Paludisphaera borealis: one gene and its partner. The protein of the gene in region 1 interacts with the protein of each later gene in a pairwise test. Links are inferred from orthologs where the notes say so. Each region holds a gene or a part of one and is shown on either strand. Other genes may lie near its edges.

What was found.
Region 2: the proteins of rpe (region 1) and eno interact in binary tests that used the Escherichia coli proteins (3 or more experiments, as listed by UniProt). The link is inferred for Paludisphaera borealis from one-to-one orthologs.

Annotation. Positions count from the first base shown.
Region 1 is NZ_CP019082.1:4,379,819-4,383,043, forward strand. What follows is about bases 197-3,104. They hold rpe (ribulose-phosphate 3-epimerase), read right to left. Parts: upstream 2,039-3,104; coding sequence 1,355-2,038; downstream 197-1,354. Other genes in these bases: BSF38_RS17075 (DUF1501 domain-containing protein), read right to left, coding at 197-317; BSF38_RS17080 (DUF1223 domain-containing protein), read right to left, coding at 410-1,225; BSF38_RS17090 (PP2C family protein-serine/threonine phosphatase), read right to left, coding at 2,097-3,104. In the rest of the region: more of BSF38_RS17075, read right to left, coding at 1-196; more of BSF38_RS17090, read right to left, coding at 3,105-3,225. UniProt on the Escherichia coli protein: Catalyzes the reversible epimerization of D-ribulose 5-phosphate to D-xylulose 5-phosphate.
Region 2 is NZ_CP019082.1:4,609,806-4,613,095, forward strand. The notes cover bases 230-3,202. They hold eno (phosphopyruvate hydratase), read left to right. Parts: upstream 230-1,048; coding sequence 1,049-2,356; downstream 2,357-3,202. Other genes in these bases: BSF38_RS17865 (serine aminopeptidase domain-containing protein), read left to right, coding at 230-499; BSF38_RS17870 (hypothetical protein), read right to left, coding at 514-1,050; BSF38_RS17880 (DUF1549 domain-containing protein), read left to right, coding at 2,927-3,202. Outside these bases: more of BSF38_RS17865, read left to right, coding at 1-229; more of BSF38_RS17880, read left to right, coding at 3,203-3,290. UniProt on the Escherichia coli protein: Catalyzes the reversible conversion of 2-phosphoglycerate (2-PG) into phosphoenolpyruvate (PEP). It is essential for the degradation of carbohydrates via glycolysis.

The DNA of each region.
Region 1 (3,225 bases):
ATCGAGTCCGGCAGGTCCTTGCCGTTCATCTGGTTCAGCAGCGGCTTGTGGTCGAACAGGTCGAGCTGCGACGGGCCGCCGCTCATGAACAGGTAGATCACCCGCTTGGCCTTGGGCGCGAAATGCGGCTGGGCCAGCACCCCGCGATACGCCGGATCGATCGCGTCGACCGGCTTCGAACGATCGGCCCCCCGCGCCGGCGTCGTTAGCGACTCGCCCATCAGGCTCGCCAGCGCCGCGCCTCCCAGCCCGAGGCTGGTCCTCGAAAAGAAGTGCCGCCGATTCCCGCGCAGTCCGGGGTCGTTCAGGAAGTCCATGAGCGCTCGCCTCGCTGTTGGGGGAGGGCGAAAAGGGGTCGAGGCCGGACTTCCAGCTTAACCACTAGCTGCGCTCGGAGGAAGACGAGGCGTCAACGCGACCCGGTCGATCGCCAGGGGAAGTCGGCGGCCTGGTGAACCACGCCCGTCTTCTTGTCCTGGACGAACACGGCGAGCCGAAGCTTCTCGCGCTTCCATGAAGGCTCGATGATCAACGGGAACCGTTGCGTCGCCGGCGACTTGCCGTCGAGCTCGATGAACTCGTATTTCGTCAGCCGAGCCGGGTAGCGCGCGACGAGCGATTTGCCCGCGTTCTCGCCCGAGGGGACGTTGGTGGTCACGCCGTCCTCGCGGAGCACGGCGCAGACCAGGAGCGGCGTCTTCTCGACCCGCGTCGACCGGCTCGACACCGTGATCGCGGCCATTCCCGTGAGCCCGTCCGGCTTGACGTCGAGTGCGACGTCGAGCCCCACGCCGGGCTTCTTCGCCAGCGCCTTGCGGATCGCCGCCTCGGCCCCGGTGGGGTCCCGGCCGTTGACCGACTGCTCGCCGTCGATCATCAACATCGGCGTGTAGTAAAGGCCGTACTCGGCGTTCTTGGGCTTCTTGTAGAGTTCGTTGTACGTCGCCTGCCGCTGGCTGTAGAGCGGGTCGGAGAACACGTCCTTCCACGGGTCGTTAAAGTAGTCGACGTGGAAGGCGATCGGCACGATGCGCTCGTTCTTCTCGCCGAGTGCCCCGAGGATCTTCTCGGCCGTCGGGCACATGTCGCACCCCTGCGAGGTGTACAGCTCGACGAGCACCATCCGCTTCGAGCCGTCCGGCTCATCGGCCCCCTCGGCCCGACCCAGGCCGAACGCGATCAACAACGGCGCCGCCAGCGCAAGGAACTTCGTCCGACGACGCATGAAGAAGACTCCCTTCCCAATCGCCACGCACGCACGATTCGCGACGGCGAGGATTTTGAGGATTACGACGGCCGCTCATAAGACGACCCTCGCCGCCCGCATATTCGCTCGTCGCCGCTCACGGCGCCGTCAACCGCCGACCGATCCGGCCAAACGGCGGAGGCCGGCGGTGGGGCCGTCGGGGGCGCCGTAGATGGACGAGCCGGCGACGAAGACGCGCGCGCCGGCGGCGATCAGGCGGGGGGCGGAGTCCTGGTCGACGCCGCCGTCGACTTCCAGCTCGCAGTCGGGATTCACCGAGTCGATCATCCGGCGGATCGCGGCGATCTTGGCGAGGGTGCCGGGCAGGAACGACTGGCCGCCGAAGCCCGGGTTCACGGTCATCGCCAGGACGAGGTCGAGTTCGGGGAGAATCTCCTCGAGCATGACCGCCGGGGTCGCCGGGTTGATCGCCACGCCGGCCTTGCGCCCGAGCTTTTGGATATGCTGAATCGTCCGGTTGAGGTGCGTCGCCCCCTCGACGTGGACGATCAGCGAATCGGCGCCGGCCTCGGCGAAGGCGTCGAGGAAGTCGTCGGGCTTGGCGATCATCAGGTGGACTTCCAGCGGCAGCCTCGTGACGGGTCTCAGCCACTTCACCAGCACCGGGCCGAACGTGATGTTGGGGACGAAACAGCCGTCCATCACGTCGACGTGAATCCGATCCGCGCCGGCCGCCTCGACCTCCTTCACCTGCTCGGCCAGCCTCGACAGGTCGGCCGAGAGGATGGACGGGGCGATCTTGATGGCGCTGTCGGCGTTTCGAGGGATCATCGCGGGTGAGGCTCCAGGTTCCGTCGTCGAGGTTAAAAGCGTGAAGGATGCTCGCGCGTCAGGAGATCTTGGCGACGAGCAGGGTCTGGTCGTCGTGCGGGTCGAGGTTATCGGTGAACCGGCTGATGCCCGCGACGATGGCGTCGACGATCTGCGAGGCCGACATGTTGCAGCCGGCGAGGATGCCGTCGAGCCGATCGGAGGTGAACTGCTCGCTCTTGCCGTTCATGGCTTCGGTGATGCCGTCGGTGTAGAGCACCAGGATGTCGCCGGGGCTGAAGGTCACCTTCGACTCGGCGTATTCGAGGTCCTCGAACAGCCCGAGCGGCGGCCCGCCGACGTCTTCGATCGAGAGCACGACGCCCTGCGAGCACTTGCGGAGCCGGGGCGGGTTGTGCCCGGCGCAACTGTAGGTGAACTCGCGCTTCGCCGGGTCGTAAATGCCGTAGAACGCGGTGACGAATACCTCGTTCTCGGCGGTGTACTGCGACGCGAGCCGCTGGTTGACGTGCTTGAGCAGGGCGGACGGCGGGTCGGGGCTGCCGGGGTGTCCGTGGGTGAGGCTGTGGAGGATCGCCATCATGACGGCGGCGGGGGTGCCGTGGCCGCTGACGTCGGCGATCAGGAAGCCCCAACGGCCGCCGGGAAGCTCAAAGAAGTCGTAGTAGTCGCCGCCGGCCCACTGCGAGGTCCGGTAGTACGTCGCCAGCTCGACGCCGGGGATCTTGGGGAGCGTCTTGGGCAGCAGCGAGCGCTGGATGTCGGCGACGACCCGCAGCTCGCGGTCGACGATCTCGTAGGCGCGCTTCAACTCCTCGCTGAGGACGAGGTTCTGGGTGGCGCGGCCGAACAGGCTGCTGAGCCAGACGCGCTCGGGGAACTTGTCGCGCTCCCACGCGCCGGGCTCTTTCCGCAACGTCACGACCATGTTGAGCCCGACGCCGCGGTCGAAATGGGGGACCGCCATGAGCGATCGGAAGCCGTTGAGGTATTCGAACGCCGGGTCGTCGGGCGAGAGCAGCGGGGTGATGTCGTCGATGATCCGGGGTTCGTCGCCGTAGAGCAGGTCGCCGAGCAGGCCCCCTTCAAGGAGCGGGAGCAGTTCCTTCTGCTTCCACGGGTCGATGGTCTCGGTCCAGGTGCTCGACCGGGTGATCCGGTACTTGGGGAACTCCAGCCCCCGGCGG
Region 2 (3,290 bases), 230 kb from region 1 along the record:
CGAGACGTTGCGGCTCCACCACGACGCGCACCCGGGCGAGCCGATCTTCCTCGTCGGCAAGTCGGGCGGCTGCGCCGTGATCGTCAAGGTGCTCGAGCGGCTGTCGGGCTCGGGGGTGGTGGTCGAGCGGGTGGTCTTGCTGGCACCGGCCCTCTCGCCGGGGTACGACCTGACGAAGGCGCTCGGGAGCGTCCGGCGCGACGTCTCGGTCTTCTGGTCGCCGCTCGACGTGGTATTCCTGGGCGCCGGCACGCGGATCTTCGGCACGTCGGACCGCGTCTGGTGTTCGGGGGCGGGCCGGGTCGGCTTCCTCCGTCCCAAGGCCGGGACCGACGACCCCGCGCGGGTGGCGGCGTACAAGAAGCTCCGCCAGATCCGCTGGTCGCCCCGGATGAGCTCGACCGGCTACCTGGGAGGACACTTGGGGCCGGATTCTCCGCGTTTTCTCAAGAAGTACGTCGTACCCCTGTTGCGGGTCGAGCCGCCTCCCGAATGTTGATTTCGCGACCAGGGTCAAGCCTTTGCGTCGGGGCCGCCGATACCCATAGAGCCGCCGAAAGGGTCGCTGGACCGGGGCGGCCGCTTCTCCGAGACGGGCCAGACGAGCGCCCGGAACGAAGCCCCTCGGCGCATCGCCGACGGACCCCGCTCCGGGCGCTCCTTGCTTCGAGGATTCAATCGGCCGACGACCCAACCCGGCCGATCCTCCCGAAGGCCCTCAAGAACGAGCACCGTGAAGCCGCACCGCGTGGCGGTCTCCGCCTTTTCAACAAGGAGACCCCTACCCCCTGATGCCGCATGCACCGGAGGGGCGGGGCCGCCCGCACTTGAGTTCCCCCGCGTCGACTCGACGATCCACTCGCGGAACCCGTCGCCGATTCCGCCGCAATCGATTAAAATCCAGTCACCAAAGATGACGGCGGTCGACCCCGTTCGGGTCGCGATCGCCGGCTGGAGACGCCACTCGCTCGAAACCGTCGAACGAACCGGATACGTAAAGTCTCTTCTCTTTCTGGATCGTATTGCATTAAGGAATTTGAGGACCAACATGAGTCAATCGACCTCAGCCATCGCCAAGGTGCACGGACGCGAGATCCTGGACAGCCGCGGCAACCCGACCGTGGAAGTCGACGTCGTCCTGGCTGACGGCACGCTCGGCCGCGCGGCCGTCCCCTCGGGCGCCAGCACGGGCATCCACGAGGCCGTCGAGCTTCGCGACGGCGACAAGAAGCGGTACGCCGGCAAGGGCGTCACCAAGGCCGTCGCCAACGTCAACGGCGCGCTCGCCAAGGCCGTCGTCGGCCGCGACCCCAGCGACCAGATCGGCCTCGACCGCGCCCTGATCGCCGCCGACGGCACGCCCAACAAGGGCAAGCTCGGCGCCAACGCGATCCTCGGCGTCAGCCTCGCCGCCGCCAAGGCGGCCGCCAAGGCCCACGGCCTGCCCCTCTACCGCTACATCGGCGGGGCCGGCGCCCACGTCCTACCGGTGCCGATGGCCAACATCATCAACGGCGGCAAGCACGCCGACAACAAGATCGACTTCCAGGAATTCATGGTCATGCCCATCGGCGCGAAGAGCTTCGCCGAGGGCATCCGCACCGTCGCCGAGATCTTCCACCAGCTCAAGGCGGTCCTTAAGAAGGCCGGCCACAACACCAACGTCGGCGACGAGGGGGGCTTCGCGCCGAACCTCGACAACGAGGAAGCCGTCAAGTTCATCCTCGACGCCGTCGACAAGGCGGGCTACACCGCCGGCCGCGACAAGGACATCGCCATCGCGCTCGACTGCGCCAGCTCCGAGCTGTTCGACGAAGGCGACAAGAAGGGCTACAAGTTCTGGAAGTCGGCTCCCGACAAGTTGTTCTCCAGCCAGCAGATGATCGACCTGTTCGGCTCGTGGGTCGACAAGTACCCGATCATCTCGATTGAAGACCCGCTCGACCAGGACGACTGGGCCGGCTACACCGCGATCACCAAGGCGCTGGGTGACAAGGTGCAGATCGTCGGCGACGACTTCTTCGTCACCAACACCGAGCGCCTGGCCAGGGGCATCGCCCAGGGCGCGACCAACAGCATCCTCATCAAGGTGAACCAGATCGGCACCCTGACCGAGACGCTGGAAGCGATCGAGATGGCCCATCGCGCCGGCTACACGTCGGTGATCAGCCACCGCTCGGGCGAGACCGAAGACGCGACCATCGCCGACATCGCCGTCGCCACCAACGCCGGCCAGATCAAGACCGGCAGCGCCAGCCGCTCCGACCGCGTCGCCAAGTACAACCAGCTCCTTCGCATCGAAGAGCAACTCGGCGCCGACGCCGTCTACGGCCCCGGCCCCAAGGTCCGCGGCTGAGCCTCCCGTCCTCCTGCACTTCCTCTCCGGCGCGGAGCCTCTCGCTCCGCGCCGGTGACCGGACGACGCCTCCCCCACCTCCTCGATCGCGCCGCCTCGAACGTAGACGAGGGGTGAGACTGCGATCAAAACGCGGCCGCGACGCCTCCGTTCCACCGATGCGGCAGCAGTTCCATGACCACCGCGACGGTCGAGGAAGCCCAGGGCCGTCTCAAAGACCTCTTCGTTCGGGGTCATCATCTGCGAAGAAGAGCTGCTCAGGCAGGACGGCGAATCCATCGCCGAGTCGGCCCGCACGCCTCGGAAATCCTGGCCGTACGGAGGCCGGGGACGCGAGAAGCGAGGTTTTCCGGATGGCCCCGCATGGGATGCGGTGCCGGAGGATTTCGAGGATTACATGGAATGGGGCTGTCGTTCTGAAGCGAATCGCCCGCCATGTTCAAGACGGCGAATGCGGGTGTCGGATAATTGTTGGAGAAATTCGACGCGTCGATTATAATCCGGCGTCCGACCAGACCGCGTTGCAAGTGGATTGGGGCGATTATAATGCGTGCTGTCATCTTCAGCCTCATGGCTGTCATCGGGGCGAGTCACCTGTCAGGGACTCTGGCTTCGGGAGCCGATCCATCCGCCAACGTCACCTTCGAGCGAGACATTGAACCGATCTTGACCCGGGCGGGGTGCAACGCCGGAGCCTGTCACGGCAAGGCGAGCGGCCAGAATGGCTTCAAGCTGTCGCTCCTGGGCTTCGACCCCGAATTCGACCATATGGCGATCGCTCGCGAGGCCGGTGGACGTCGCGTCCTCCAAGCCGTGCCCGAGCAAAGCCTCATACTCCAGAAAGCCACGGCCGAGCTGCCTCACGGTGGCGGACGTCGAATCGACCCCTCAGGGCCTTTCTACGATACGCTCCGCCGCTGGATCGTCGCCGGAC